3 regions of the Cellulosimicrobium sp. CpK407 genome follow, and region 1 is predicted to be linked to each of the others. Evidence: riboswitches for the same ligand, from Rfam matches in the RefSeq annotation. Region 1 holds a riboswitch; each other region holds the start of a gene.
What was found. A riboswitch is a leader RNA that binds a small molecule or an ion and turns the genes downstream of it on or off. The one in region 1 is predicted to bind thiamine pyrophosphate.
Positions count from the first base shown of each region.

Region 2: linked by a shared signal. The riboswitch ahead of ABWU78_RS13360 (thiamine ABC transporter substrate-binding protein) and the one ahead of ABWU78_RS01930 (ECF transporter S component) in region 1 are both predicted to bind thiamine pyrophosphate.
Region 3: linked by a shared signal. The riboswitch ahead of ABWU78_RS15960 (TenA family protein) and the one ahead of ABWU78_RS01930 (ECF transporter S component) in region 1 are both predicted to bind thiamine pyrophosphate.

Region 1 covers NZ_JBGNYC010000002.1:168,766-178,986, forward strand. The annotation lists gene ABWU78_RS01905 (MMPL family transporter) at 1-849, shown strand, start outside; gene aspS (aspartate--tRNA ligase) at 1,073-2,872, opposite strand; gene ABWU78_RS01915 (PPOX class F420-dependent oxidoreductase) at 3,078-3,545, shown strand; gene ABWU78_RS01920 (DUF1330 domain-containing protein) at 3,581-3,895, shown strand; gene ABWU78_RS01925 (Rv2578c family radical SAM protein) at 3,957-5,618, opposite strand; TPP riboswitch at 5,802-5,921, shown strand; gene ABWU78_RS01930 (ECF transporter S component) at 6,032-6,757, shown strand; gene ABWU78_RS01935 (ABC transporter ATP-binding protein) at 6,771-8,591, shown strand; gene ABWU78_RS01940 (energy-coupling factor transporter transmembrane component T family protein) at 8,588-9,376, shown strand; gene ABWU78_RS01945 (M23 family metallopeptidase) at 9,446-10,114, opposite strand; gene hisS (histidine--tRNA ligase) at 10,159-10,221, opposite strand, start outside.
Region 2 covers NZ_JBGNYC010000029.1:23,074-33,294, forward strand. The annotation lists gene ABWU78_RS13350 (ABC transporter permease) at 1-1,953, opposite strand, end outside; gene ABWU78_RS13355 (ABC transporter ATP-binding protein) at 1,953-2,843, opposite strand; TPP riboswitch at 3,021-3,125, shown strand; gene ABWU78_RS13360 (thiamine ABC transporter substrate-binding protein) at 3,206-4,306, shown strand; gene ABWU78_RS13365 (ABC transporter permease) at 4,398-6,113, shown strand; gene ABWU78_RS13370 (ABC transporter ATP-binding protein) at 6,113-7,222, shown strand; gene ABWU78_RS13375 (DUF4235 domain-containing protein) at 7,291-7,614, shown strand; gene ABWU78_RS13380 (response regulator) at 7,732-8,442, opposite strand; gene ABWU78_RS13385 (sensor histidine kinase) at 8,439-9,683, opposite strand; gene ABWU78_RS13390 (DUF6069 family protein) at 9,908-10,221, shown strand, end outside.
Region 3 covers NZ_JBGNYC010000041.1:29,622-39,842, forward strand. The annotation lists gene ABWU78_RS15930 (hypothetical protein) at 1-1,372, shown strand, start outside; gene ABWU78_RS15935 (NAD(P)/FAD-dependent oxidoreductase) at 1,563-3,047, shown strand; tRNA gene ABWU78_RS15940 (tRNA-Leu) at 3,202-3,275, shown strand; gene ABWU78_RS15945 (VOC family protein) at 3,282-3,683, opposite strand; gene ABWU78_RS15950 (alpha/beta hydrolase) at 3,810-4,454, opposite strand; gene ABWU78_RS15955 (VOC family protein) at 4,451-5,377, opposite strand; TPP riboswitch at 5,466-5,590, shown strand; gene ABWU78_RS15960 (TenA family protein) at 5,581-6,333, shown strand; gene ABWU78_RS15965 (helix-turn-helix domain-containing protein) at 6,438-6,926, shown strand; gene ABWU78_RS15970 (DUF6882 domain-containing protein) at 7,051-8,028, shown strand; gene ABWU78_RS15975 (ClpP family protease) at 8,126-8,731, opposite strand; gene ABWU78_RS15980 (ClpP family protease) at 8,731-9,402, opposite strand; partial or broken gene ABWU78_RS15985 (fibronectin type III domain-containing protein) at 9,496-10,221, opposite strand, start outside.

The DNA.
Region 1 (10,221 bases):
GCCCAGGTCGTCGCCGTGGTCGACGCGAGCGTCGAGGACGCCCAGGCGTGGGCCGACGAGGTCGCGGGGCTCGACGGCGTCGCGAGCGTCGACCCCGCCGCACCGCTCGGCGACCACGCCGTCGTCGGCGTGCACGTCGACGCGGACGACGCCGGCGGGGCGGAGGCGGTGTCGGTCGTGCGAGAGGTGCGCGCCACCGACCCGGGGTTCGAGGTGTGGGTCACCGGGCAGGCGGCCGGGCAGGTCGACTTCCTCGACGCGCTCGGCGAGCGCGTGTGGTGGGCCGTCGGGATCGTCGTGGGCGCGACGCTCGTGCTGCTGTTCCTCATGACGGGATCGGTCGTCGTGCCGGTCAAGGCGCTGCTCACGAACGCGCTCTCGCTCGCGGCCTCGCTCGGCGTGCTCGTGTGGGTGTTCCAGGACGGGCACCTGGAGGGCCTGCTCGACTTCTCCTCGGTCGGCGGGATCGAGACCTACGTGGTCGCGCTGGTCGTCGCGTTCGCGTTCGGCCTCGCGATGGACTACGAGGTGTTTCTGCTCGCGCGCGTCAAGGAGCTCTACGACGCCGGCCATCCCAACGACGAGGCCGTGCGCCTCGGGCTCCAGCGCTCCGGGCGGATCATCACGTCCGCGGCGGCGATCATCATCGTCGTCTTCGCGGGCTTCGTCTTCGGCGACCTCCTCGTCATCAAGGAGGTCGGGTTCGCGCTCGCCGTCGCGGTGCTCATCGACGCGACGATCGTCCGCCTGCTCCTGGTCCCCGCGACGATGACGCTGCTCGGCCGGTTCAACTGGTGGGCGCCCCGCCCGCTGCGCTGGGTGCACCGCAGGCTCGCGATCACGCACTGAGCGTCCGCGCGGGCCGCACCGCCGGACGCCGCCCTCAGCGGCGCGGCTCGAACTCCTCCGACGAGCGCGTCGTCGCGCGCCACGACGTCCAGGACGTCCCAGCCGTCCCGCTCCGCACGGACGACCGGGTGGTCCGCCCAGCGGCCCAGGCTCGGTACGACGCGCGAGGGCGCGCCGACCCGGTCGTCGCGGGTCGGCGCGCCCTCGCGCGCGGTGCGGGTCGTCATGCCTCCGGCGTCGGCTCTCCCGCGTCGCTCTTCGGTGCGGCGGGCTTCGCATCGACGCCCGCCTCCTTGCGCTGCTCGGGCGTGATCGGCGCGGGCGCCTGCGTCAGCGGGTCGAACCCGCCGCCCGACTTCGGGAACGCGATGACGTCGCGGATCGAGTCCGACTTCGTCAGCAGCGCGACGATGCGGTCCCAGCCGAACGCGATCCCGCCGTGCGGGGGCGCGCCGAACTTGAACGCGTCGAGGAGGAAGCCGAACTTCTCCTGCGCCTCCTCCGGCCCGATGCCCATGACATCGAACACGCGCTCCTGCACGTCGCGGCGGTGGATACGGATCGAGCCGCCGCCGATCTCGTTGCCGTTGCAGACGATGTCGTACGCGTACGCGAGCGCCTCGCCCGGGTTCTGCTCGAACGTGTCGACCCAGTCGGGCGTGGGCGACGTGAACGCGTGGTGCACGGCGGTCCACGCGGAGTTGCCGAGATCGACGTCGTCGTCCTCGCCCGTCGGCTTGAACAGCGGCGCGTCCACGATCCAGACGAACGCCCAGGCGTCCTCGTCGATGGCACCCGTGCGCTTCGCGATCTCCTGGCGTGCGGCGCCGAGCAGGGCGCGCGAGTCCGACGTCTTGCCCGCGGCGAAGAACACGGCGTCGCCCGGCTGCGCGCCGGTCGCGTCGCGCAGACCCTCGCGCTCGGCGTCGGACAGGTTCTTCGCGACGGGGCCGCCGAGCGTGCCGTCCTCGCCGAACGTCACGTACGCGAGGCCGCGAGCGCCGCGCTGCTTGGCCCACTCCTGCCACGCGTCGAACTGGCGGCGCGGCTGCGACGCCCCGCCCGCCATGACGACCGCGCCGACGTACTCCGCCTGGAACACGCGGAACGGCGTGTCCTGGAAGTAGTCCGTGAGCTCGACAAGCGGGTTGCCGAACCGCAGGTCCGGCTTGTCCGACCCGTACAGCCGCATGGCGTCGTGGAAGGTCATGCGCGGGATCGGGGTCGGGATCGTGTACCCGATGAGCTCCCACAGCGCGACGAGGATCTTCTCGGCGAGCGCGATGACGTCGTCCTGCTCGACGAAGCTCATCTCGACGTCGAGCTGCGTGAACTCGGGCTGGCGGTCGGCGCGGAAGTCCTCGTCGCGGTAGCAGCGCGCGATCTGGTAGTAGCGCTCCATGCCCGCGACCATGAGGAGCTGCTTGAAGAGCTGCGGCGACTGCGGCAGCGCGTACCAGGAGCCGGGCGCGAGACGCGCGGGCACGAGGAAGTCGCGCGCGCCCTCGGGCGTCGAGCGCGTGAGGGTCGGCGTCTCGATCTCGACGAACTCCTCCGCGTCGAGCACGCGGCGCGCGGCCTGGTTGACCTTGGCGCGCAGGCGCAGCGCGTGCGCGGGCGCGGGGCGGCGCAGGTCGAGGTAGCGGTGCTTGAGGCGCGCCTCCTCGCCGATCGTCTCGGTGTCCGCGAGCGCCGTGGAGACCTGGAACGGCAGCGCCTCGGACGTGTTGAGCACGACGACGTCGCTCGCGACGACCTCGATCTCGCCCGTGGGCAGGGCCGCGTTCTCGTTGCCGTCGGGTCGGCGCGAGACCTCGCCCGTGACCTGGAGGACGAACTCGTTGCGCAGCGGGTGCGCGACGGCCTCGTCGCGGATGACGACCTGGGCGATGCCGGACGCGTCCCGCAGGTCGATGAAGGCCACGCCTCCGTGATCGCGCCGACGGTCGACCCAGCCCGTGAGGGTGACGGTCTGACCGGTGTGCTCGGCCCGCAGTGAGCCGGCCGTTCGGGTGCGCAGCACGGAGGGTTCCTTCCAGGTGGGCGGTGGGGGTCGCGCTCCCGGGGCGGGCGCGCGTCCGGACGAGTCTAGTGCGGGCGGGCGCGCTGCTCGACCGGATACCGTGGCGGTGCCGCCGCTCCACCGGCGCTCCGACCGTGTCGTGCGTCCGGGCCGGCGGCACCGGCGCGCGCCGACCGGCCCGCCGCCCGCACGAGGAGGGGTGATCGTGGCACGCACCATCGCGACGAACCGGCGCGTCGAGCGCGACGAGCTCGAGCAGTTCCTGCGGTCCCGGCACGACGGCGTCCTCGTCACGACGCGCGCCGACGGGCGGCCACAGCTCAGCCCCGTCACGTACGGGGTCGACGACGCGGGCCGGGTCGTCGTGTCGACGTACCCGGAGCGCGCCAAGGCGGTCAACGTGCGTCGCGACCCGCGCGCGTCGCTGCTCTCGCTGGGCGAGCGCTTCTCGGACCCGTGGGTGCAGGTCGACGGCGAGGCCGAGGTGATCGACCTGCCCGAGTCCGTCGAGCCGCTCGTCGACTACTACCGCTCCGTCAGCGGCGAGCACCCGGACTGGGACGAGTACCGCGAGGCCATGGTGACGCAGGGCAAGTCGCTCGTGCGCCTGACGATCACGCGCTGGGGCCCGGTCGCGACGGGCGGGTTCCCGGCGCGCCTCGCGGACGGCTGACGATCCCGCCGGCGCGGCGGCGTAGCGTGCCGACCATGCCGATCACCCTGTGCGTGATGCTGTGGCCCACCGAGGGCAGCGCCGACCTGCTGAGCGAGTACGAGGACGTCGTCCTCGCGCTCGTGCCCGCGCACGGCGGGCGCGTGCTGTCGCGCGTGCGCGCGCTGCCCGGTCAGGAGGCGTCGCTGCCGACCGAGGTGCAGGTCATCGAGCTGCCCGATGACGACGCGCTCGCCGCGTACCTGGCCGACCCCGCCCGGGTGGCGCTGGCCGACCTCAGGGACCGGGCTGTGGCACGGACGGACATCGTCCGTGTCGGTGCCGTCCCGCACCGCGACCAGCCCTCCTGACCCGGCCGTCGGACGCGCGCCGGCGTCGCGGTCGCGGTGTCGCCCGGACGGTGCCACCAGGTCAGAACAGGACCTGCTCCACTCCCCCGCCGACGACGTCCAGACCCCCGCCGTCCACCGGCATGCCCGCGAGCGCGCCGCCGTGGCCACGCCGGTCGGATTCCTGAGGCGACCCGGCGAGGCTCCCCCTCGGGTAGGCGCCGTCCGCCGGCGGCCCCGGGTCGCGGTGACCGTCCCCGAGACCGCCGAGCTCGCCCCGGCGGTACCGCCCCTCGACGCCCGCGGGACCGCGGTGGCCGGACACCGCGAAGCCGCGCGCCTCGAGCATCGGGCGCACGCGGTCCCACAGCCACGAGCGGTACGCCTTCGAGGCGTACGCGCCACGGGCGTAGACCCGCTCGTAGCCGGGGACGAGCTGCGGGTGCTCGCGCGCGAGCCAACCGAGGTACCACTCGCGCGTCCCGGGCTTGAGGTGCAGCGGCAGCACGGTGACCCCCGTGGCCCCGGCGTCCTTCACGGCGTCGAGCAGGTCTGTCAGCGCGTGCGTGGAGTCGGTGAGCCACGGCAGCACGGGCGCGACCATGACGCCGCACGGCAGGCCCGCCTCGCGGACCGCGCGGATCAGGTCGAGGCGGGCGCGCGGCGAGGGCGTGCCGGGTTCGACGCTCGCCTGGAGCGTCGGGTCCAGCAGCGCGAGCGAGACGCCGATCCCGACCTCGACGCGCGAGGCGGCGTCGGCGAGGAGCGGCAGGTCGCGGCGCAGGAGCGTGCCCTTGGTGAGGACCGATAGGGGCGTGCCGGAGCCCGCGAGCGCGTCGATGATGCCCGGCATGAGGCGGTAGCGCCCCTCGGCCCGCTGGTAGGGGTCCGTGTTCGTGCCGAGCGCGACGGGCTCGCGACCCCACGACGCGCGGGCGAGCTCGGCGCGCAGCACCTCGTCGACGTTCACCTTGACCACGACCTCGCGGTCGAAGTCGTCGCCCGCGTCGAGGTCGAGGTACTGGTGGGTGGGCCGGGCGAAGCAGTTGTGGCTCACGACCCCGGCGGCGACGAAGTCCCGCGTCCCGGTGGTGATGTCGACGAGCTCGGTCTCCTCCCCCGGCCCGTCGAGCGCCTCGAGCGAGTCGACGCGCAGCGCCTCGTCGCCCGTGACGTCCCGGCCCTCGAGCGCGACCCGGCCGCCCGCGAGCGCAGCCGCCCCCGGGCCGACGAGGACGTCGCCCAGCGCCAGGTGGGCGCGGCGCCCGGCCCCGCCGACGACATGGCGCCAGCCCCGTTCGGTGAGGAACCGGTGGTCACCGCTCGCGACGAGGCGCGTGCCGTCCGCGAGGGTCACGCGGTACGCGCGCTTGCGGGTGGTCCAGCGGTCGAGCACGCGCGTGCGCACGTAGCGCCGGTAGGCGCCGTGCGGCGCGGTCCCCACGATCTCGTCGCCGACCCGCAGCTCGCCGATCGGTCGCTGCGTGCCGTCGGCGAGCAGCACCGGGGTGGACGGCGCGAGGCAGTAGGAGCAGGCGTGGCTGCACCCGCGGTACGGGTTGACCGTCCAGCGGAACGGCATGCGCGACATCGCCGGGACCTTCGACAGCGCGCTCTTGGCCGTCACCTCGTGGAACGTGATGCCCGCGAAGTCGGGCGTGCGCACGCTGCGCACGAGGCCCGCCCGCTCCAGCCCCGGGAGAGCGCCGTCGTCCGCGCCGAGCGCTTGTCCGTCCCACCTCACCCGCACATTCGAACAGGTGTTCGATCTCCAGGTCAAGCCCCGCGGTCCTCCCCGGGGGACGCCTGCTCCGCGTCAGCGGCGACCCGCACCCTGCGCAGGGCCGGTGCACGGGCGGCCCAGGGCCCGTCCCGCGGGCTGAGACGCCGGGATTGTCCGCGTGGCCCCGAGGGCCTAGGGTCGGGCCGAACGCCCCCGGGGAGCGCACGAGCGCTGAGAGTGCAGGCCGGACACCCGTCCCACCTGCAGACCCGTGGAACCTGATCTGGTTCGTACCAGCGAAGGGAGCAGGGCCGACGTCACCGTCCCCTGCGCGCTCGTGCCCGTGCGCCCCGCACGCGGCCGGGCGCGCCGGGCCCGGCGGTGGCGCGCCGTCGTGCACCCCTCGCCCCGGGGGCCCGACGGAGGGAACCCGCATGGCCGAGCCCCGCACCACCCCGCAGCAGGCGACCCCGACCGCCGCCGCACCCACCGACCAGCCGCCCACCGGATCGGCCGGCGTGCCGGCCGACCGGTCGGCCGGCGGGGTGCCCGGTCTCGCGGTCCGCCCGACCGGGCGCCCCGCACGGCGCCGCGGGCTGACGCTCCACGAGACGGTGCTCGTCGCCGTCCTCGGCGTCGTCTTCGGGTTCGTGTACTGGGCGTTCGTCCAGCTCTGGGCCCCGCTCCAGCTCGCGATGGGCCCCCTCGCGGACCTCGCCGCGAACGTCCTCGCGGGCGCGTGGATCGTCGTCGGCCCGCTCGCCACGTACATCGTGCGCAAGCCGGGGGTCGGCATCCTTGCCGAGACCCTCGCCGCGCTCGTCGAGGTCGTCTTCCTCGCGTCCCCCGCGGGGCCGCTGCTGCTCGTCGTGGGCCTGGTCCAGGGCGTCGGCGCCGAGCTGCCGTTCGCGCTCACGCGCTACCGCCGGTTCGGATGGTGGGTCTTCGTCGCGTCGGGCGTGAGCGCGGCCCTCGTCACGTTCGCCTTCAACGCCGTGCGCTTCGGCTGGATCGGTCAGGACTACGCGATGCTCCGGCTCGGGATCCAGGTCGTGTCGTGCGTTGTGCTGTGCGGCCTCGCGGCCCGCCTCCTCGGCGACGCCCTCGCCCGCACGGGCGCCCTCGACGCGTTCGCGATCGGCGCGGCCCGCCGTGGGTGAGGCGACCGCGCACGTGGCTGACGTGACCGCGCACGCGCGCGACGCTGTCACCGCCGCCGACGTGACCGTGCACCTCGGGCACCACGGCACCCGGGTGCTCGACGGCGTCGACGTCACCGTCCCGGCCGGGACGAGCCTGCTGGTCCTCGGCCCGTCCGGGTGCGGGAAGTCGACCCTCCTGCGCGCGCTGGTCGGCGTCGTCCCGCACACCCTCCCGGGCGTCGTCCTGGGCGGCCTCCGCGTGACCGGCGCCGACCCGCGCGAGGTGCCGCCGCCCGTGCTCGCCGCCCGCGTGGGCCTCGTCCAGCAGCGGCCCGGCGACCAGCTCTGCCTGGCGCGCGTGGACGAGGAGCTGCGGTTCGCGCTCGAGAACCGTGGCGCCGACCCCCGCACCACGGACGCCCGCGCGACCGCGGCGCTCGCCGCCGTCGGCGCCGCGCACCTGCACGACCGCGCGACCCACGCGCTGTCGGGCGGCGAGGCGCAGCGCGTCGCGGTCGCCGCGGCGCTCGTCGCCGAGCCGGAGCTCCTCGTCCTCGACGAGCCCACCGCGCTGCTGGACCCCGCCGCCGCCCACGACGTCGGGGCCCTCGTCGCCGGCCTCGCGCGCCGCCCCGGACCCGACGGCGGCGACGACGCCGCGCGGCGGCACCGCTCGGTCGTGCTCGTCGAGCACCGCCTGGACGACCTGGGCACGCTGCCGGACGCGACCCTGGTCCTCGGGCGCGACGGCAGGGTCGTCGCGCACGGCCCCACCGACCGCGTCCTGCGCGAGCACGCGCACGACCTCTCCGGGCTGGGGTGCTGGCTACCCCTCGCCGTCCGCCTCGAGCAGGCGGGCGCCCCGGGGCCGCTCGGCTCTCCCGAGACCGACGACTGGCTGGTCGACCTCGCGCGGTCCTCGCCCGCGCGCCCCACGACCACGGACCCGGCCGCGACCCCGGCCGGCGCGGCGCGCCCCGTGGCGCTCCGGGCCCGTGGCCTCGCCGTCCACCGGGGTGGACTCCGCGCGGGGCGGTCCCGGCACGGCGGCCCGGCCGTCGTGCGCGACGTGGACCTCGACGTCCGCGCGGGCGAGGTGCTCGCCGTCGTCGGTCCCAACGGGGGCGGCAAGTCGACGCTCCTGCGCGGCCTGGCCGGGCTCGAGCGCACCACGGGCGAGGTGGCGACCGCGACGGGCGAGCCCGTCGCGATGGTGTTCCAGGACCCCGAGCACCAGCTCGTCGCCCGCACGGTGCGCGAGGAGGTCGCCTGGTCGGCCCGGCTCGCCCGCGTCGACGACGTCGAGGCGCGCGTGGCCCGGACCCTCGCCGCGTTCGGGCTCGCGCACCTCGCCGACGCGAACCCGTACCGGCTCTCGGGCGGCGAGCAGCGGCGCCTGTCCCTGGCGACCGCGACCGTCCTGGACCCGCCGGTCCTCCTCGCCGACGAGCCCACGTTCGGGCTGGACCGGGCCCAGGCCGCCACGGTCGCCCACGTGCTGCGGGGGCGCGCCGACGCGGGCGGCGCCGTGGTCGTCGTCTCGCACGACCTCTCGCTCGTCGCGGCGCTCGCCGACCGGGTCGCCGTGGTCGTGGACGGCACGCTCGCCACGGTCGCGGAGCCGTCGGCGGTCCTCGCCGACGACGCGCTGTGCGCGCTGGCGGGCCTGCGCCGACCCCCGCTGCTCGACTGGTGGGCGCGCGTAGGCCGCGGTCGCGGCGTCGACCCGGGGGCGCTCGTCCGCGCGCTCGACGCGGCGTTCGACGCCCGGCACGACGTCGTGCCGGGCGCCGATCCCGGGACGGCGAGACTCGCGCCCACGGCCGCGGTCGCCGCGGAGGTCGCCCCGTGACCGGCCCCCGCCCGACCGCGCTCGAACGCTGGAACCCGACGGTCAAGCTCGCGACGGTGCTCGTCGTCTCGACGGCCGCGCTCCTCGTCACCGACCCGGTGACCCCGACGATCGGCTGGGTGCTCACCGTCACCGCGCTGCTGACGCTCGGACGCGTCCCCGTGCGGACCCTCGCGCTCGCCCACGTCCCGTTCGCGGTGTTCGCGACGAGCCTCCTGGTCGTCAACGTCGCCACCCGGCCCGGGGGCGACGCCGTCCCGCTGGGTCCGCTCACCGTCGGCGCGGACGGGCTGACGATCGGCGCGGCGCTCGCGCTGCGCACCCTGCTCGTCGGCGCGCTGTCCCTCGCGCTCGTCCTCACGACCGACCCCGTCCGCCTCATGACGAGCCTGCACCAGCACGCGCGCCTGCCCGCGACCTGGACGTTCGCGGTGCTCGCCGCGCACCGGCTCCTCGTCGAGCTCCCCGACGCGTGGCACACGATCCGCTGCGCCCAGGCGGTCCGCGACCCCCGGCGGCGCCGGGGCACGCTCCCTCGGTCGCCGCGGTCGCTCGGTGCGGCCGCCTTCGCGCTCCTCGTCGGCGCGGTGCGCCGGTCCGAGCGGCTCACGGTCGCGCTCGAGTCGCGCGGGCTGGGTTCCGGACCCCGGACGTCCTCACGGCCCGTCCCGCTCGGCGTGCCCGACGTCGTCGCGGCAGGCGCCGTCCTGGCCGTCGCCGGCGCGGTGGTCGCGGCGGGCGTCCTCGGGGGGTGGGTGACCGGGATCGGCGCGCTCACTGCCTGAGGCGACACCGCCGCCGACGCTCCCGGGCGAACCCGGCCGACCGATCGACCGGCCAACGGGCGAGCAGCCTCACGCGGGCTCGACGACCGTCCCCTCGCCCGGGACCCCGAGCGCGACCGCACGGACGCCGCCGTCACGCCCGTGCTCGCGATAGGAGCGGAACGCGAGCGGCACGCCGCGCGCGACGTGCGCGTCGGGCCCGTCCATGGCCTGCACGTGCACGTGCGGCTGCGTCGAGTTCCCCGAGTTCCCGCACCGACCCACCACGTCGCCCGGCCCCACCCGCTGCCCGGGGCGCACCTCGACCGACCCGCGACGCAGGTGGGCCAGGACCACGAACACGCCCGGGACGTCGAGCGCGAGCACCACGTGGTTGCCCGCGAGCGCCGCGCCGCCGGCACGCGCCCGGGACGCCTGCGTGAGCGCGTACCCGAGCAGCGCGAGCGGCGAGCGCCGGGCCTCGTGGTCGCGCTCGCCGTCGTGCGCCGCGACGACCGTGCCCGCGCCGGGCGCGAGGACGGGCAGGCCGAAGCCGAGGAACCGTTCAGGCGGCTCGGTGCCGAGCGCGGTGCGCCAGTCGCGCACGTCCGCGGTGCGGCGGCCGCGGACCGCGACGAAGTCGATCGCGTAGGTCGTGGCGAACAGGTGCGTCCCGTGGCTCGGGACGCGCCGCGCCGGGCTGTTCTGCACGAGCCACGTGCCCTCGAACGGCAGGGCGAGCTCGACCGCGTCCGCCACGTCGTCGCGCCTCCCCTCGCCCCGCACGCCGTCCGGTCGGTCCGTCAATCGCCCGCCGGCACCACCCGCGGGTGCAGGTCCTCGGCGGGCGGCGCCCACGTCGCGGC
Region 2 (10,221 bases), on a different contig from region 1:
GAGCATGTCGACCGAGAACGCGTGGGAGTCGATCACGGCGCCGATGCGGACGTCGTGCGCCGGGAGGTCGGGCCGGGTGGGGTCGGCGATCGTCACGACGTCGCCGAGCGCCCAGCCGTGCTCGTCGAGCGCGTCCGCCATGACGGCCGCCTCGCCGCGCGCGTACGCGTCGAGGTCGCCCTCGACGGCCGTCGTGCGGACCGAGCGGCCGAAGCCCTCGGCGGGGAACCCGACGACGAGCTGCGGCTCGCCGTCGACGACGACCTGCCCGTACGTCGTGAGGTCGACGGACGCGACGCCGGGCACGGCGCGCACGTCGGTCGCGACGCCCTCGGGCAGGTACGGGGTCGCGGACCGGACGACGAGGTCGGCGGCCGTCTCCTCGTCGACGATGCCGGTCACGGACTCGCGTGCCGAGAGCGCGAGGACGGACGTCGTCGACACGAGCGCCATCCCCACGACGAGCGCCCCTGCGGTCGCGGCCGTGCGCCGCGGCTGGCGCGTCACGTTGCCGCGCGCGAGCCCGCCGAGCGGCCGGACCAGCGCGACGAACGGCGCGGCGAGGACTCCGAGCACGGGACCGACCGCGAGCGGGGAGAGCAGCAGCACGCCCGCGATCACCCCGACGGCGCCGAGCCCGAGGAGCGGCGCGCCGCCGCTCCCGACCACCGCTGCGCCCACCACGAGACCGGTGCCGGCGAGCAGGGTCAGCGTCCCCGCAACCACCCGGGCGACGCCCGGGCCGGCTGGCCGCACGACGTCGGCCCGCATCGCCTCGACGGGCCGGACGAGCGCCGCGTGGCGCGCGGGCAGGGCTGCCGCCACGACCGAGACCACGACACCGACGACGAGCGGGACCACGATCCCGGCCGTCGTCACGGGCAGCGAGCCGGCGAGCTCCATGCCCACCGCGCCGAGCCCGGCCCGCGCGAGCTCGGCGAGCCCGAACCCGGCCGCGACGCCCAGCACCGCGCCGACGACCCCGACGACCGCGGCCTGCCCCAGCACCGAGGCGAACACCTGCCCGGGCGACACCCCGACGGCGCGCAGGAGCGCGAGCTCGCGCGTGCGGCGGCGCACGTGCATCGCGAACGTGTTGGTGATGATGAACGTGCCGACGAACAGCGCGAGCCCGGCGAACACGAGCAGGAACGTCGAGACGAAGCCGAGCTGGTCGGCGACGGCGCTGCTCGTCTCGTCGCGCAGCTCCGCGCCCGTCACGGCCTCGGCGCCGTCGGGCAGCGACGTCGCGACGGCGTCGCGCAGCGCCTCGGGCGAGACGCCGTCGGCGGCGTGCAGGGCGATCGACGGCACCATGCCGTCCGGCGCGTACGTCGCGGCCGCGGTCGCCGCGTCGAGCAGGACGATCGTCGCGCCCGCCATGGGCGCGGACAGCGAGAGCTCGCCGACCACGCGCACCGGGCGCACCGCGTCCCCGAGCACGACGTCGGTCGTGTCGCCCACGGCGAGCCCCGACGCCTCGAGCGTCGCGGACTCGAGCGCGACCTCGCCGCCGTTCTCCGGCGCCCGGCCGTCGACCACGCGCGGCCCGCGGTCGCGCGGGTCGTACCCGACCGCCATGCTCGGCGCCTGGGTGCTCAGCACCGCGGTGCCGTCGGCGCCCACCAGGACGGCGGGGCCGCTCACCTCCGCGAGCGCGAGGTCGACGTCGTCGCGCTCGTCGAGCGTGCCGGCCAGGTCGGCCGGGACGAGGCTCCGTGCGCCACCGAGCTGCGCGGACGACGACTCGAGCGCGGACCCGGCGGTGGCGGCGCCGCGCACGTACGCGTCGGCCTGGATCGACGACGCGACGATGCCGTCGAACGTCGACGCGAGCATCGCGCGCAGCGCGAACGTGCCCGTGACGAACGCGACGCCGATCGTCACCGCGAGCACGGACAGCACGAGCTGCGCGCCGTGCGCCCGCACGCCGCGCAGCGCGATCCGGCCCATCATCGGACGGCCGCCGGTTCGTGGGTGACCGGTGCGGCGTGTGCGCCCGCCGACGCCCCCGGCGTGAGGGAACCGAGCGTGTCGAGGACGGCCTGCGGCGTCGGGTCGCGCAGCTCGGTCACGAGGCGCCCGTCCGCGAGGAACAGCACGCGGTGCGCGTACGACGCCGCCGTCGGGTCGTGCGTGACCATGGCGACGGACTGGCCGAGGTCGTCCACCGAGGCGCGCAGGAAGCCGAGCACCTCCGCGGCGGCGCGCGAGTCGAGGTTGCCGGTCGGCTCGTCCGCGAACACGACCGCCGGCCGGGACACGAGCGCCCGCGCGCACGCGACGCGCTGCTGCTGCCCGCCCGAGAGCTCCGCCGGGCGGTGCCCGAGCCGCGGGCGCAGGCCGACGGCGTCGACCACGCGGTCGAACCACTCCCGGTCCACGGGCCGGCGCGCGACGGCGAGCGGGAGCACGATGTTCTCCTCCGCCGTGAGCGTCGGCACGAGGTTGAACGACTGGAAGACGAACCCGATGCGTGTGCGCCGCAGCCGCGTCAGGCGCCGCTCGCTCATCGCCGAGACCGTCTCGCCGTCCACGACGACGGTCCCCGCCGTGGGGGAGTCCAGCCCGGCGAGGCAGTGCATGAGGGTCGACTTGCCCGACCCGGACGGGCCCATGATCGCGGTCAGGCGTCCCCGTTCGAGGTCGACGTCGACGCCGTCCAGGGCGCGGACCGTCGCCTCGCCGCGCCCGTAGGTCTTCACGAGCCCCCGCGCGGTGGCGATCACGGGCCGCTCCGGCGTCGTCCCGGCGTCTCCCGCAGCGCTCTCGGCGTTCTCGGCGTTCTCGGTGGACGTCGCGACGGTCGTCGTCGCACCCGTCGTCCCAGGTCTGCTGCTCATCGGTCCTTCCCCTCCTGCGTCGTCGGCCGGGTGTCCCGGTCCGGTCGTCTCGACCCTCCCGCGGCGGTGCGCCCCGGGGCATCGGGGACCGGCCCGGAACCCCTCCCTGGTCGCCGCGGGGCCGCGCTCAGGGTTCTCTCAGGGGGATTCCCCAGGCGCGGCCCGGTGTAGGCTCGACGGGAACGACAGGGGAGCTCCTGGAGGAGCTGAGAGTGCGGACCACCGCAGACCCTCGAACCTGATCCGGTTAGCACCGGTGGAGGAAGTCGGGAATCTCGATCACCTGCTCGTGCGGTCGCCCGCGCTCGCGGGGCACGGTCGCGCGAGCCGGTGGACCCCTCCTGAACGTCCTGGGAGGACACATGCAGCGCACGACCGCCCGTACCCGCCGGAGCGCCCTCGTCACGGGCGCGGGCACGACCCTCGCCCTCCTCGCCCTCGCCGCGTGCAGTGGCGGCGAGGACGCGACCTCAGGCTCCGGGGGCGACGACACGTCGTCGGGCACCGGGGGCACGGTCACCCTGGTCACCCACGACTCCTTCGCCGTGAGCGACGAGGTGCTCGCCGCGTTCGAGGAGGAGAGCGGGCTCACCGTCGAGCAGGTCGCCCCCGGCGACGGCGGCGCGCTCGTCAACCAGCTGATCCTCACCAAGGACTCGCCGCTGGGCGACGTCGTGTTCGGGATCGACAACACGTTCGCCTCGCGGGCGATCGACGAGGGCGTCCTCGCGCCCTACACGCCGGAGGGCCTGTCCGACTCGGCGGCCTCGTACGCCGTCGGCGACGGCGACGAGCTCACGGCGGTCGACCTCGGCGACGTGTGCGTCAACGTCGACCACGCGTGGTTCGCCGACGCCGGGATCCCGGAGCCCGTCTCGCTCGAGGACCTCGCGAAGCCGGAGTACGAGGACCTCCTCGTCGTGACCAACCCGGCGACGTCGTCGCCCGGTCTCGCGTTCCTCCTCGCGACGATCGGCGCGTTCGGCGAGGACGGCTACGAGGACTACTGGGCCGACCTCCGGGACAACGGCGTCAAGGTCGTCGACGGGTGGTCCGACGCGTATTACGTCGACTTCTCCGGCTCCGAGGGCGCCGGGCCGCGCCCGCTCGTGCTGTCGTACTCGACGTCGCCCGCGTTCACGCTCACCGAGGACGGCTCCGCGTCCACGACCGGCGCGCTGCTCGACACGTGCTTCCGCCAGGTCGAGTACACGGGCGTGCTCGCGAACGCGAAGAACCCCGAGGGCGCGCAGCAGCTCGTCGACTTCCTCGTGAGCGAGGCGTTCCAGGCCGACGTCCCGGAGCAGATGTACATGTACCCCGCCGACGACTCCGTCGCGCTCCCCGACGGCTGGGCCGAGTTCGCCCCGCTCGCCGACGAGCCCTTCGAGGTCGCGCCCGCCGACGTCTCGGCGCACCGCGACGAGTGGATCAAGGCATGGACGGCCACGGTCGTCGACTGACGCCCGGTGCGCGCTGCGTGACCACGCCTCTACCTCGCGAGGTAGAGCCCCGGTCTGCCGAGGTAGAGCCGTGGTCGCGCGAGGTAGAGCCGTGGTGAGGGGTCGGGCGGTCTGGCGGGGCGGCGTCGGACGCGCGGTGCTGTGGGGTCTGGCGGCGGCGGTGCCGCTCGCGTTCCTCGGGGTGTTCTTCGCGTGGCCGGTCGTCACGCTCGTGGCGCGCGGGTTCGTCGGGGACGACGGCGGCCTCGACCTCTCGGGGTTCGCGGAGGTGTTCTCGCAGCCGCGGACGTGGCGGATCCTCGGCCTCACGCTCTGGCAGGCGGTGCTCGGCACGACGTTCTCGGTGCTGCTCGGCGTGCCCGGCGCGTACGTGCTGTACCGGTGCCGGTTCCCCGGGCGGCGGGTCGTGCGCGCGCTCGTCACGGTGCCGTTCGTGCTCCCGACCGTCGTCGTCGGCGTCGCGTTCCGGTCGCTGCTCGTGCAGGGCGGCCCGCTCGGGTTCCTGCGGCTCGACGAGACGTTCGCGGCGATCGTCGTCGCGCTCGTGTTCTTCAACTACTCGGTCGTCGTGCGCACGGTCGGCGGGCTGTGGGAGCACCTCGACCCGCGCGCCGAGCAGGCCGCCCGGGCGCTCGGCGCGACGCCGTGGCGCGCGTTCCGCACCGTGACCCTCCCGGCGCTGACTCCCGCGATCGCGAGCGCCGCGTCGATCGTCTTCCTCTTCTGCGCGACGGCGTTCGGCGTCGTGCTCGTGCTCGGCGGCATCCGCTACGGGACGATCGAGACGGAGATCTGGATCCAGACCACCCAGTTCCTCGACCTGCGCACCGCGGCGGTGCTGTCGGTCGTGCAGCTCGTCGTCGTCGCGGCCGCGCTCACCGTCGCGAACCGCACGCGCGCGCGGCGCGAGCGGGCCCTGAACCTCTCGTCCTCCGCGTCGTCCGCGCACCCGCTGCGGCTGTGGCGCGACGGCCGCCCGACCGGCGACCTCGCCCCCGCGGCGCTCACCGCGGCCGTGGTCGTCGTGCTCGTCGGCCTGCCGCTCGGCACGCTCGTCGTGCGCTCGTTCCGCGTCCCGGGCGGCGGCTGGGGCCTCGACAACTACGCGAACCTCGGCACCACGGGCGGGCGCAACGCGCTGTCCGTCACCGTGTGGGAGGCGGCGGGCAACTCGCTGCGCACCGCCGCGCTCGCGACCGTGCTCGCCGTCGTGATCGGGGGTCTCGTGGCGCTCGTCGTGTCCCGGCGCCCGCGCTCGCGCGGCGGGCGGCGCGCGATCTCGGTGCTCGACTCGGTGTTCATGCTCCCGCTCGGGGTCTCCGCCGTGACGGTCGGCTTCGGGTTCCTCCTCACGCTCGACCGGCCGCTCGGCCTCGACGTCGACCTGCGCACGTCGGGGCTGCTCGTGCCGATCGCGCAGGCGGTGGTCGCGATCCCGCTCGTCGTGCGCACGGTCCTGCCGACGCTGCGCGCCATCGACCCGCGCCTGCGCGAGGCCGCCGCGACCCTCGGCGCCGCGCCCGGCCGCGTGTTCCGCACGGTCGACGGCCCGATCGCCGCCCGCTCCCTCGGCCTCGCGGTCGGGTTCGCGTTCGCCGTCTCGCTCGGGGAGTTCGGCGCGACGTCGTTCCTCGCCCGCCCGGACAGCGCGACCCTGCCGGTCGTGATCTTCCGGCTCATCGGGCGTCCGGGGGCCGAGAACTACGGCATGGCGCTCGCGGCGAGCGTCGTGCTCGCGCTGCTCACCGCGACCGTCATGCTGCTCGCCGAGCGGTTGCGCGGCGACCGACCCGGAGGAGAGTTCTGATGGTGCAGACCGACCCCGCCCCCGCGCGCGCGGGCACGCCGGAGCCGTCGCGCGGCGGCCCCGGCACCGGGGAGGCCGCCGGGCTCGCGGTGCGCGACGTCGTCGTGCGGTACGGCGGGCGCGGCGCCGGGGGAGCGGGCACGGACCCCGGCACGACGGCGGTCGCGGGCGTCACGCTCGACGTCGCGCCCGGCGAGGTGCTCGCCCTGCTCGGGCCGAGCGGGTGCGGCAAGTCGAGCCTGCTGCGCGCCGCCGCGGGGCTCGAGCCGGTCGCCGCGGGCTCCGTGGCGTGGGACGGCCGCGACCTCACGGGAGTCCCCGTGCACCGGCGCGGGTTCGGGCTCATGTTCCAGGAGGGCCAGCTCTTCCCGCACCGCGACGTCGCGGGCAACGTCGCCTACGGGATCACAGGGCTGCCGCGCGCCGCGCGCGACGCGCGCGTGACCGAGCTGCTCGACGTCGTCGGGCTGGCCGGGTACGAGCGGCGCGCCGTCGCGACCCTCAGCGGGGGCGAGCGCCAGCGGGTCGCGCTCGCGCGGTCCCTCGCGCCGCGTCCGCGGCTCCTCCTGCTCGACGAGCCGCTCTCCGCGCTCGACCGCGGGCTGCGTGAGCGCCTCGCGCTCGACCTGCGCGAGGCGCTGCGCGCCACCGGCACGACCGCCGTCTTCGTCACCCACGACCACGACGAGGCGTTCACCGTCGCCGACCGCGTCGCCGTCATGGACGCGGGCCGGCTCCTCCAGGTCGCGCCGCCCGAGGACCTGTGGCGAGCCCCCGCCTCGCGCCGCGTCGCGGAGTTCCTCGGCTACCAGGCGTTCGTCCCCCGCGGCGACGGGAGCGTGCTCGCGATCGGGCCGCGCGGGCTGCGGCTCGTGCCCGCGGAGGTCCCGGCGCCGTCCGACGACACGTGGGCCGCGACGGTCGTCGGCAGCGTGTTCCGGCGAGGAGCGGTCGAGGTCACGGTCGACGTCGTCCTCCCCGGCGCCGACCACGGCGCACCGGCCCGCCTCGTGGCGCTCGCGGGTGCCGGTGCCGACGCAGGGCACGAACCCGGTGCCCGCGTGCACGTCGCGCCCGACCCGGCGGGCTGCGCCGTCGTCCCGGACTGACCCCCACGCGGACGGCGCTCGCGGTCGTGCGACGGGCGAGAGAGCCGCAGCCGACCTAGCGTCGAGGGATGAGCGACGACGTGACGGCGGGGACGCATCCCCCGGAGAAGACCGGCGGCAAGGCCGCGAAGATCCTCTACCGCCCCGTGGGGCTCGCCAGCTCGATCGTGGGCGGGCTCGTCGCGGGGCAGGTGTTCAAGCAGGTCTACAAGCGCGTGACCCCGGGCCACCGGACGGACGCGCCCAAGCCGCTCGAGTCCGAGTACCGGCTGCGCGAGATCCTCGTCGCGGCGCTGATCCAGGGCGCCATCTTCGCGGCGGTCAAGGCACTCATCGACCGCGGTGGCGCGCGCGCGTTCGAGCGCTGGACGGGGGAGTGGCCCGGCGACTGACCTCACCCCTCTGGCCGAACACGACATGAGGGTCGTTGTCGGAGCCAGAACGACCTCCATGTCGTGCTCGACGGCGGGCCAGGACGTGGTCGGACACGGAGGCAGGGAGGTCTGTCGTCAGGTCAGGTCGGCGGCGTGGACGAGCAGCGCGACCTGCGTCCGGTTCTCCAGGCCGAGCTTGAGCAGCACGTTCGACACGTGCGCCTTCACCGTCGGGACGCTGAGGAACAGGGTCGCCGCGATCTCGGCGTTCGCCGCGCCGCGGCCCAGCTCGACCGCGACGTCGCGCTCGCGTCCGGTGAGCGCGTCGAGCGCCGCGCGGGCACGGTCCCGCTCGCCGCCCGCGTCGGCGACCGACGTCATGAGCCGCCGCGCGATCTCCGGCGACAGGACCGGCTCGCCCGCGGCCGCCGCGCGCACCGCCGCCACGATTCGCTCCGGCGGCATGTCCTTGAGCAGGTAGCCGGACGCCCCGGCGTGCAGGGCGCCGACCACCTCCTCGTCGCTGTCGAACGTCGTGAGCACGACGACGGCGGGCGCGCCGGCCCTCGACCGCACCCGCCGCGTGGCCTCGATCCCGTCGACCCGCGGCATCCGCAGGTCCATGAGCACGACGTCGGTCGGGTGGGCGTCGAGCACCGACGTGACCTCGGCCCCGTCGGCGGCCTCGCCGACGACCTCGATCCCGTGCGCGCCGTCGAGCATGAGCCGCAGCCCGGCCCGGACGAGCGCGTCGTCGTCGACGATCACCAGCCGGGTGCGTGGCGCGTCGCCCGGTGCCCGTCCGTCCGCGCGCGCCCCGCCTCCGCGTCCACCCTGATCGCTCACGCGTCCCACGGTAGCCGGACATCGAGGACGAACCCGTCGTCCCGCGCTCCGGCGTCGAGCGTCCCGCCGAGCAGGTCGACCCGCTCGCGCAGCCCGACGAGCCCGGTGCCGGTGCCCTCTCCCGCCGCGTCCCGCGCTCCACCGACGCCACCGACCGCGACGAGGCGCGGACCGCCGTCGGACACCGTGACGCGTACCTCGCCCGCCCGGGCCGTGACCCGCAGCACGACCGGGCTGCCCGGCGCGTGCCGGCGGGCGTTCGTCAGCCCCTCCTGCGCGACGCGGTAGGCCGCGACCTCGACGGTCCGCGGCACGTCCGCCGAGCCCGACCGTTCGTAGGCGACGTCGCCGCCCGCCGCGCGCGCCTCGGCGACGAGGCGGTCGACGTCGTCGAGCGTGGGCTGCGGCGCGGGGGCGCCTCCGTCGACCTCGTCGGGGTCGGCGCGGAGCACCCGTACGACGTCGCGCAGGTCGCCGAGCGCGGAGCTCACCCCGGCCCGGACCAGGCCCGCGGCGCGGGCGAGCTGCGCCGGGTCGGCGTCGGGGCGGTACTCGAGCGCCCCCGCCGTCGCGGCGAGGAGCGAGAGGCGGTGGGCGAGGGTGTCGTGCATCTCGCGGGCGATCCGCGTGCGCTCCGCGACCCGCGCCTCCGCGACGCGGTGCTCCTGCTCGGCCTCGGCGCGCCGCGCGCGGTCGCGCAGGGACCACATGAGCTGGGCCCGCGCCTGCCAGTACAGCCCCCAGCCGAGCAGGGCGGCGTGCACCGCGAGGTCGCACAGGAGCCACCAGCCGAGCGGCAGCGCCTCCGGGCGCCACAGCGCCTGCACGGCGTGGCCGAGGAAGCCCGCGACCGCGACCGGGACCGCCGTGCGCGCCGGGTACCAGCGCGCGACCTGCAGGGTCGCGACCGTCGAGGCGGGGGTCGCCGCACCGGAGTACGCCGCGAGCGACGCGAGCATCAGGGCGCCGAGCACCGGCGCGTTGCGCGGGGACCGCGACCACAGGAGCGGGAGGACGGCGAGGGCCAGCGCCGCGACGGCGACGTCGATCGCGGGCTGCGCGCCCGGGTCGTCCTGGCCGACGATCCCGGCCGTCGCGAGCACCGTGAGCGCCGCGACGGCGAGCCACGCGAGGGCGAACGTCCACCACGGGACGAGCGGGCGGTTCCCGTCGCGGCGTGCGGCGGCCGTCGCGAGGACGGGGCGCCCGGGGTACGGAGGGCAGTCGGTGCGAGTGGTCATGCTCCGGACGCTAGGGGGCGCCGTCACGGTCGACCACCGACCAAGGTCGGGGGTCGGGGTCCGGCAGGAGGGGCAGGGGTGGACGCCGGTCGGGTCGCGCACCGACGTCCGGTCGGTGCGGCGGGAGCCCCGCCGCCGCGAGGGTGGACGACGTCGGCACCCCGCCGGCGGCGGCCTCGGCCGTGAGAGCACGCGGCACCGTCGCGTGACGAAGGAGGAGTGCCATGTCCACGACGCCGACCACCACGTACCGCACCTCGGACGTCCCCCGCCATCCCGGCTCGTCCACCGCGACCGTCGGGCGGCAGGTCCCCGGGGAGGTCCGACGCCGCGTCCCCCGCTGGTCCGTCCCGCTCGTCGCCGCGGCGGTCGCCGCCGTCGTCCTGCTCGTCGGGACGGCGCTCGGCGTCGACCCGGAGGTGCGTACCGCGACCGGCACCCAGACCGTCGGCGTCGTCGCCGCGGTCGTCACGGCGCTCGTCGTCGGGTACGCCGCGTGGGGCGTGCGCGCCCTGCTCGGCCGGCTGGCGTCCCGTCG
Region 3 (10,221 bases), on a different contig from region 1:
GCCCGTGGGCCTGGCCTTCTACGGGCACGTCCACGCGTACGCGCAGCAGGTGCGCGCGCACCTCGCCGACCTGCGGCCGGAGCAGGTCGAGGAGCTCACCGACGGGCTCGAGGCCGACCTCGCCGAGGCGGTCGTCGACGCGCCGGGCGCGCTGCCGCGCCGCAGTGGTCCCGCTCGTCCGCTGCCCGTCGGCGGCCCGGCCGACCCGGGCGGAGCCGTCGCCGACGACACGAGCCTCGACCTCGTCGCGTTCTTCGGCCCGCCCGCCGAGTACGCCGCCGAGCTGCGCGCCGCGGCGGGGCTCCCGCCGGTCGCCGCGCCGGGCGGCGCGCGCCGCCCCCGCATCGGGCTGCGCGGGCGGTTGCTCGTGCTCGGCGGGATCCTGTCGTCCGGGTGGCGCTCCCTGTGGCGGCCCGTCACCTCGACGCCCCAGTGGGCCTCCGTCATGGAGTTCCTGCGGACCCTGACGCCCGCGTGGTGGATCCTGCGCGGCTGGGTCGTGGCGACGCTCCTGCTCGCGCTGCTCGGCGGCTACCAGGTCGCGGTCCTGCCGCGGGACCTCTCCGCACGGGTCGTGCTGCTCGCCGCCGTGGTGGTGAGCGTCCAGTGGGGTCGGGGTCGCTGGCTGCCCACGACCTGGCTGCCCAAGGTCGTGCGCCCGCTATCCGTCGCGGCAGCCGTCGCGGCGGTCCCGACCGTGCTCTACGTCACCGCGGCGAGCGCCTCGGTCTCCGTGTCCGGGTGGGACAGCGGCTACCAGCAGGGGTGGGCCGACGCGAGCGGCGGGACGCAGCCCGTCTCCTACGGCGGCCCCTCGGGGCCGGGCGGCGACGGCGTGTGGGTCGACGGGATGCAGGTCTCCAACCTGTTCGTCTACGACGCCGCGGGAGACCCCGTGCGCGACGTCCAGATCTTCGACGACCGCGGCCGCCAGGTGCGCACCGTGACCGAGGAGGGCGCCTACGGCCCGTGGTCGGTGCCGGACGTCGAGGGCGCGTGGTACTTCCAGCCGACGCTCTCGACGGACGGCCGCGAGCGCTGGAACGTCTACCCGCTGCGCGCGGTCGCGGAGGAGGACGTCGAGTACGCGGACGGCGACGGGCGCCCTGTCCCGGCGACGGGCACGCGCACGCGCGAGATGCCGTGGCCGTTCCTCAAGGCGCCCACCGCGGTGCCCTCCAGCGTCGGGGCGGACGACGCGACGTCGGGCACGGGCGAGCCGGGCGCCGGCGACGCCGACGACCCCGCGCCGTCCGGCGACGCGACGGACCCGGCCGAGGGCACGGCACCCGAGCCCGCGCCGACCCCGCCCGCGGGCGGCACGCAGCCGCAACCGACGGGACCGACCCCCGTCGTCGGCGCGATCGGCTGACGGAAAGGCGCCGAGCCCGGGATCGCTCCCCAGCCGGGGGTCGCCGTCGGGAGCGACCCCGGGTTCGGCGCCGTCCGTGCCGCGCGGAATGTCGGGTCTGCCCGGTGCGCAGGGCGGGCGTGGGGCGCGTCACGCCCGTCTGACGGACGCTCCGGCTCGCCTGTGCCGCAACCGGTAATACTCTGGAACCATGCCTCAGAATGACCTGACCTCGGTCAGCCGTGCCCAGACCGCTTCGCCGCGGCCCCGCAAGGTGCCCCGCGTCGTCGTCCTCGGCGGCGGCTCCGTGGGTCTGTACGCCGCGCGCCGACTGCGCAAGAAGCTCGGTCGCCGCGAGGCGGCGATCGTCGTCGTCGACCCGCGCCCGTACATGACGTACGCGCCCTTCCTCCCCGAGGCGGCCGCGGGCTCGATCGACGGCCGCGACGTCGTCGCGCCGCACCGCCGCGCCCTCAAGGGCGTCGACGTGCTCCAGGGCAAGGTCGTCTCGATCGACCACGCCGCGCGCCGCGTGACGATCCACCCGGAGGAGGGCGACGACTACTCGGTCACGTACGACCATCTGATCGTCGGCCTCGGCTCGGTGTCGCGCACGCTCCCCATCCCCGGGCTCGCGGAGAACGCGATCGGCTTCAAGAACGTGGAGGAGGCCATCGCGGTCCGCAACCACGTGCTCAACCGCATGGACGTCGCGTCGTCCACGTGGGACGAGGGGCTGCGTCGCCGCATGCTGACGTTCACGTTCGTGGGCGGCGGGTTCGCGGGCGTCGAGGCGATCGCCGAGATCGAGGACATGGCGCGCTACGCGACCCGCAACTACGCGACGATCGAGGAGAAGGACCTCCGCTTCGTCATGATCGAGGGCGCCGGGCGCATCCTGCCCGAGCTCAGCGAGCCCATGGCGGGCTATGCGCTCGAGGAGCTGAAGAAGCGCGGGATCGAGTTCCACCTCAACACGTTCCTGTCGTCGTGCGTCGACGGCCACGTCGTCACGTCGACGGGCGTCGAGTTCGACTCCGACACGATCGTGTGGACCGCGGGCGTCAAGGCGAACCCGGTCATCAAGGAGGCGTCCGACCTCCCCGTGGACAAGATGGGCCGCGTCACGGTGCTCCCGACGCTCCAGGTCGCCGACGCCGACGGCAACGTCGTGCCGAACGCGTGGGCCGCGGGCGACTGCGCCGCCGTCCCGGACGTGCTCAACCCGGGCAAGTTCTGCCCCCCGAACGCGCAGCACGCGATCCGCGAGGCCACGCGCCTGGCCGACAACCTCGCGCTCGAGCTGCACAGCGAGAAGCCGGTCGAGTACCGCCACAAGAGCGTCGGCACGGTCGCGTCCCTCGGCCTGTACAAGGGCGTCGCGGAGCTGTTCGGCGTGTTCAAGCTGCGCGGCGTGCTCGCGTGGCTCATGCACCGCAGCTACCACGTCATGGCGATGCCGACGGGCAACCGCAAGATCCGCATCTTCATCGGCTGGATCGGGCAGTTCCTCCTGGGTCGCGAGCTCGTGTCGCTCGGCTCCCTGCACGACCCGCGCGCGGAGTTCCGCGCCGCGTCGGTGCCGCCCAAGAAGGACGGCGAGCCGGTCAAGCAGACCGCGCAGGGCTCGGCCGCCGCGGCCGAGGCGGGCGTCTCCGCCGACGCGGACGAGAAGGTCCCGGCCAAGGCGTCCTGACCGCCGTCCGGGGGCGACCCCGGAGCCGTGCCCGACGACGAGGGGCGAGCCGCCGGTGCGGCTCGCCCCTCGTCGCGTCCCGACGTGTCCGGCGCCTCCTCGGCAGGCGTCGACCGTCCCGGCTCGGTCCGCGGTCGCGGTAGATTCGGGCCGCGCCCCCATGGCCCAACTGGCAGAGGCGGCCGGCTTAAACCCGGCGTGTTCCGGGTTCGAGTCCCGGTGGGGGCACCGACGTCACGAGAGCCCGGTCGGGCCCTCGGGCTCGGGCGGCGGCGCGGCCTCCTGGCCGAGGATCACGACGGTGCCGTCCGGGTCCTGCACGCGCGCGACGCGCTCGCCCCACGGCTGGTCCGTGGGCGGCTGGAGCACCGGCACTCCGGCCGCGGCGAGGTGCTCGACGGCCCGGTCGCAGTCGTCGACGTACACCCACAGCGCGGTGCGCGCGACGCCGGCGGGCATCGTGCCGTCGTCGAGCCCGATCCCGAGCGGCGAGCCGCCGACGTGCACGCTCACGTACACGGGCGCGCCCTCGTCGGGGAAGGCGTACTCGACGGTCCCGCGCAGCAGGTCGCGGTAGAAGACGAGCGACCGCTCCACGTCGGCCACGGAGAGGATCGGGAAGAGGCTGCGGAACATCGGCCTGGCTCCTCGGTGCGCACGGGTGGGTGCTCCCATCGTGCGCGCCCGGCGTCGGGTGCGCTCCCCGGGCCGGGCCGGGCCGGGCCGGGCCGCCGCCGTCGGGTCGGCCGCCCGCGCCTGCGGTCAGGCGGCGGTCCGCCCCAGGGCGTCGTCGAGGAACGCGCGGACGTCGGCGAGCTCGCGCGCGTCGATGCCGTGCGCGAGGCCGGGGTAGACGCGCTCGACGAGCGTCGTGCGGCCCGGCAACCACGCGGTCGTCCGCTCGATCGCGTGCGGCGCGATGACGCGGTCCTCGGCCCCGCGGCCCCAGAACACGGGCGGCCGGGACGCGGCGAGAGCGGCGTCCGCGGGCTGCTCCGCGGCCTGGACGAACCCGCCGAGGACGACGGTCGCCGCCACGCGCTCGGGGCGCGTGCGCAGGAGCTGGGTCGCCATGAGCCCGCCCTGGGAGAACCCGACGGGGACGACCGGCCGGTCGGTGCCGAGCTCGGCGTCGACCCACGCCCAGACGGCCTCGGTCGCGCGCGCCACGGACTCCGGGTCGGGGTCGCCCGGCGTGACGATCGGGAACCACGCGAAGCCGCCGTGGGGGAGAGGGAGCGGGGCGCGCAGCGAGACCCACGGCGCGCCCAGGTGCGGGCCGAGGCCCGCGAGGTCGTGCTCGTGCGAGCCGTACCCGTGCAGCAGCACGACGACGGGCCCCGCGGCGGGCTGTCCTGCCGGGCCCGGGTCGGGGCGGACGGCGACGAGCGCGGTGGCCGCGCTCATCGCGCCAGGAGCTCGTCGGTCGTCGTGCCGGGCACGGCCAGCGTGACGCGCGTGCCCCACGGGTCGTGCACGACGACGGAGCGGCCGTCGTCGGCGTGCTGCAGGCCGCGGGCCCGCAGGCGGGCGACGAGCGCGTCGAGGTCGTCGCGACCGGGGACGGTGACCGCGACGTCGCCGAGCCCGAGGCTCGCGGCGCGCGGGCCGGCGCCGGCGCTGTTCCAGACGTTCATCGCGACGTGGTGGTGGTACCCGCCGGCGGACGCGAACAGGGCGCCGCTGTACTCGGTGACCGTGGCCTCGAACCCGACGGCGTCGACGTAGAAGTCGCGCGCGGTCGCGATGTCGCCGACCTGGAGATGGACGTGCCCCACCCGCCCGGCGAGCGCGGGCCCGGCGTCGAACGTCTCCTGGTCGAGGTGCGTGCGCAGGTACGCGTTCGGGTCCAGGTACTCGGTCGCCATGACGATCTGGCCGCGCTCGCGCACCCACGTCTCGCGGGGGCGGTCGGTGTACAGCTCGACCCCGTTCCCCTCGGGGTCGGTGAAGTAGAACGCCTCGCTGACGAGGTGGTCGCTCGACCCGACGAACGCCCCGCGACGGTCCTGCGCGGCCCGGTAGACGGTCGCGGCGAGGCTCGCGGCGTCGTCGAACAGGAACGCGGTGTGGAACAGGCCGGCCTGACGCCGGTCGACGGCGGGCAGACCGGGCGTGTGCACGAGGCGCAGCATGGGCGTCGTGCCGCGGCCGAGGACGCGGTGCACCTCGGTGCCGCGCGAGCGCTCCTCGAGCGGGGCCAGCGCGAACGCGCCCGTGTAGTAGGACGTCATCTGCTCGAGGTCGCCGACGCGCAGCGTGACGGCGTCCATGCTCGTGGACGGGGACAGGAGGCGGTCGGTCGGCGCGCCCGGGGTGCTCGTGGTCATGTCTGCTCCAACTGTTGTCGCTACAACTATATTCCACCACGCCGTCGGGCGGTCCCGACACGCGGGGCGCTTCCTTGCTAGGGTCGCCGCGAACCACGCGGGGCGTCCCGCCCGGGCGACCGGGCCGAGGGACTGAGACGAGCGGTACGGCCGCCCGGACCCGTCGAACCTGATCTCGCTAGCACGAGCGGAGGAACGTGGGCATGACGACGCCTGCTGCCATCACCCTGAACCCTGTCCTCGCGGACGACCCGACCGCGCTCGTCCGGCCGGGGGAGACCGGCTTCACGGTCGACCTCGCGCGCCGGTACGCGCACCTCTTCGACGAGTTCTACGACCACCCGTTCCTCGCCGGGCTGCGCGACGGGTCGGTCGAGCCGGACGCGGTGCGGCACTACGTCGGCCAGGACCACCAGTACCTCACGGCGTACCTGCGCTGCTACGGGCTCGGCATGGCGCTCGCGCCGGACCGCGAGTGGGCCGCGTACTTCCACGAGAAGGCCGGGTTCCTGCTCGACGACGAGTCGCACGCCCACCACGCGATGTGCGACTTCCTCGGCGTGGCCTACGAGGACGCGCAGACGAACCGCCTCGCCCCGAGCGCGCAGGCGTACGTCGACCACATGCTCGCCGCGGGCCGCGACTCGCTCGGCGTGCTGCTCGCCGCCCTCCTGCCGTGCCCGTGGACCTACATCTGGTCGGCGCGGCGGTTCTGGCTCGCCGAGCGCGAGACGACGCCCGGCGCGATCGGGGACGACCACCCGCTCGCGGGCTGGTGGGAGTTCTACGCCGCCGAGCGCACCGAGGGGGTCCTGGCCGACCTGCGCGAGCGGCTCGACGCGCTCGCCGCCGACGCGGGCGAGGCGGAGCGCGCCCGCATGGAGCGCGCGTTCGAGCTGAGCTGCCGCCACGAGATCCGGTTCTGGCAGATGGCGTGGTCGCTCGAGCGGTGGTGACGTCCCTCCCGGACCGGTGAGCGCCCGACGTCGGGCCTTACGCCAGGAGCAGATCCTCGCCCGGGTGCCTCGGCACCCGGGCGGGGCGCGGGTAGCGTGACCGCATGGACGCGACGAGCGCGGTGCCGAACGCAGGGCCGAGCGGAGTGCCGGGCGGAGTGCCGGCGAGCCCCCGGTCCCGGGAGGGCGGTCGGCCGGAACCGCTCCTGCGCCACGTGATCGGCGGCATCCTCCGACGGGCCCGGCTCGCGCAGGGTCGGACGCTCGTCGACGTCGCGGCTGCCGCACGGGTCTCGACCGCTTACCTGTCCGAGGTGGAGCGCGGCCGTAAGGAGGCGTCGTCCGAGGTCCTGGCCGCCGTCTGCGGCGCCCTCGGCCTGCGCCTCGTGGACCTCGTGGCTCGCACGGGGGAGGAGCTGCGCCCGCTCGCCCCCGTGCGCGTGCTCTCCTCCGTCCGGGAGCGCGGTGCGCTCTCCGCGCCGCGGGACCCCGCACCCGCCAGCGAACCCGTGCGCGACCTCCCGGTCGCGCGCACGACGCTCGCGGCGCGGGCGACCGTGCGCGCCGCCGACGTGCTGCTCCTCGCGGCCTGACTCCCGCGGGGCCGGCCGCACCGGCTGACGCGCGGCCGGCACGGGGCCCGCACCTGGCCGGCTCCTGGTCGGCACCGCGTGTCGCGCCCCGGCGCGGCGCGGCGGGCGCCGCTACCGTCGAGGGATGACGGAGCCGCAGACCGCGCACGGCACGGCAGAGCAGACCGCCCCGGCCCTCCAGGAGCTCGTCGACGACGCCGCGTTCCTCTCGCACGAGCACCAGCTCCACCTCGTCGACCGCCACGGCGACGACGCGTGGGGCGCCGAGATGGCCACGGGGACGTTCACCTTCACCGCACCGGACGGCGGGACGACGACGTGCCGGCTCCAGTTCCTCGGCACGGCCGCGCCCGGCCCCGGGAGCTGGATGTGGGCGTGGAACAACGTCAACGACTTCCCGGACGACGTGCTGCGCGCCGCCGAGAAGACCCGCGAGACCGGCCTGCGCGAGGCGACCGAGGCGGAGCTGCCGCTCACCGACGACCTCCCGTACCGCCTCGCGCTCGCGGCGAAGGCCGTCACCGGGACCTGGACCCACTACAGCGCACCCGTCGGCGGCGGGACGCGCGCCTGGTTCCTCCTCGACGCCGACGATCTCGCGCTGCCCGCGCCGAGCGTGCCGCGCGTCGTGCGGGTGCTGAGCGAAGGCCTGCTGTCCGTGACGGTCGTCGACCACCGGCGCGCCGTCGCGTCCTACGCCGTCGCTCGCGGGCTCCGGACGGCGCAGGGCGACGGCGCGGTCGAGCTCGCCCTGCCCGACGGGAGCGTGACCGTCCGGTTCGACGAGCGCGGCCGCATCGCCGGCATCGCGGCGACGGGGCGCGCGGTGTCCGCGCCGGCGCACGATCCCGAGCCGGGAGCAGCGGATCCGGACGCCCACGCGCCCGGCGCGGACACCGCCGTCGACCCTGACGTGGACTCCGCGGACGTGCCCGACGCGGACACCGCCGACGTGCCCGACGCGGACACCGCCGATGTCCCCGACCCGGACGCTGCCGAGGTGCCGGAACCCGGAGAGCCCGCGTCGACGGAGGAACCGGGCCTGGCGGCCGAGCCCGCGCAGGAGCCGCGTCGACGCTCCTGGTTCCGGCGACGCGGGTAGGCCCCGTGCGGCAGCGCACCGCGAGTGCTGCGTCTGCGGCCGAGAGATGCGTCCCGGGACGCGTCCGTCGACCGCGGACGCAGCGCTCGACCCGGGTTCAGGCCGCCGCGGCGAGCTTGCGCGACGTGACGACGGCGTCCGCGACGCCGTACTCGACGGCCTGGCGCGCCGTGAGCACGAGGTCACGGTCGGTGTCCGCGCGCAGGCGCTCGACGGTCTGCCCCGTGTGACGCGACAGGACCTCCTCCGTCTCGGACCGGATCCGCAGGATCTCCTCGGCCTGGATCGACAGGTCGGAGATCGTGCCCTCGCCGCCGCCCGAGGGCTGGTGCAGCAGCACGCGCGAGTGCTCGAGCACGAACCGCTTGCCCGGCGTCCCCGCCGCCAGCAGCACGGCCGCGGCCGAGGCCGCCTGGCCCATGCAGATGGTCGACACGTCGCAGCGGACGAACTGCATCGTGTCGTAGATCGCCATGAGCGCGGTCGCGGAGCCGCCGGGGGAGTTGATGTACAGGCCGATCTCCTGGTCCGGGGCGTCCGACTCCAGGTGCAGGAGCTGCGCCATGACGACGTTCGCGACGCCGTCGTCGATCTCCGTGCCGAGGAAGACGATGCGCTCCGACAGGAGGCGGGAGAAGACGTCGAACGCGCGCTCCCCGAGCGGGGTCTTCTCGACGACGGTCGGGATCGTGTAGCTCGCCATCACAGTCCCACCTTCCGGGCCGCGCGGGCGGGACGGACGTCGTCGACGGACTCGACGATCCGGTCGACCATGCCGTAGTCGAGCGCCTGCTGCGCCGTGAACCAGCGGTCGCGGTCGGAGTCGTCCGCGATGGTCTCGACGCTCTGGCCGGTGCTCTCCGCGGTCAGCCGGTGCATGAGCCCCTTGGTGTACACGAGGTTCTCGGCCTGGATCGCGATGTCGACGGCGGTGCCGCCGATGCCCGCCGACGGCTGGTGCATCATGATGCGCGCGTGCGGCAGCGCGAACCGCTTGCCCGGCGTCCCCGCGCACAGCAGGAACTGCCCCATGCTCGCGGCGAAGCCCATCGCGACGGTCGAGACGTCGTTGGGGATGAGCCGCATCGTGTCGTAGATCGCCAGCCCGGCGCTCACCGAGCCGCCGGGGGAGTTGATGTACAGCGCGACGTCCGCGCGCGGGTCCTCCGCCGAGAGCAGGAGGAGCTGCGCGCACAGACGGTTCGCGACGGCGTCGTCCACGGCCGAGCCGAGGACGACGATGCGCTGGTGCAGCAGGCGCGTCGTGAGCTGGTCGTCGAAGGACGACGACGCCGGGGCGGCGGCCTCCGCGTGCGGTCTCCGGGCTTCGCCCAGCGGGTTACCGGTCTGGTGGTGGGTCGGGTGCGTGGTCATGCGACCAGCGTGCGCCCCGGCGCGGATCGGAGGAGCGACGATCTGCCGTGGGCTCATCTGCCGACGGCAGATCGTCGCGTCCTCGACCGTGAATCACCAGATCGGCCACGACCGGCGTTCGACGGTGATCCCGTTGGCGGGCGAGATGCTCACCCAGACCTGCGCGGTGCGCTGCGTGCCGTACGGGTTGCCGAGGACACAGGGCAGGTCGACGTAGCTGCCGGCATTGAGCTGGCGCGTGTAGCTGTTGCCGGAGACGCTGTTGCCGTCCCAGAAGCACTCGAACGTGTAGGAGCCCGACGGGAAGTCCGCGTTGGCCTGCACGCGGAACTGGGTGCACATGGACCCGACGCAGCCCGACACGTCGGAACGTGGCCCGCGGACCACCCACGCCCGCGGGTCCGGGGGCGGCGGCGGGGCGTCGGTCTGGATCCGCTTCTTCGCGCTCCAGTCGCCGCACCCCGCGGCGTTGCACGCCCGCGCGTCGAGGTAGACGTCCTGCGAGTATCCGCTGATCGCGACGCTCGTCGTGGTGCCGGTCTTGTTCTGGGTCCCGGTGAGCCGCCACTCGTACCGCGAGATGGTGTTGCCGCCGTTGGAGGACGGGGCGGTGATGGTGAACGTTCCCGCGGTGCCGCTCGACTTCGTCGCGGTGACGCCTGGCACGCCAGGCTTCTGGTAGGCGTTGATGGATGCCGACGCGGGGCTGGACGTCGAGGTGCCGCCGTTGTTCGTCGCGACGACCGTGAACGTGTACGACCCGGGTGCGAGGTCGGTGAAGTCGACCGAGGTCCCGCTGACCTGCTTGGTCGTCCCACC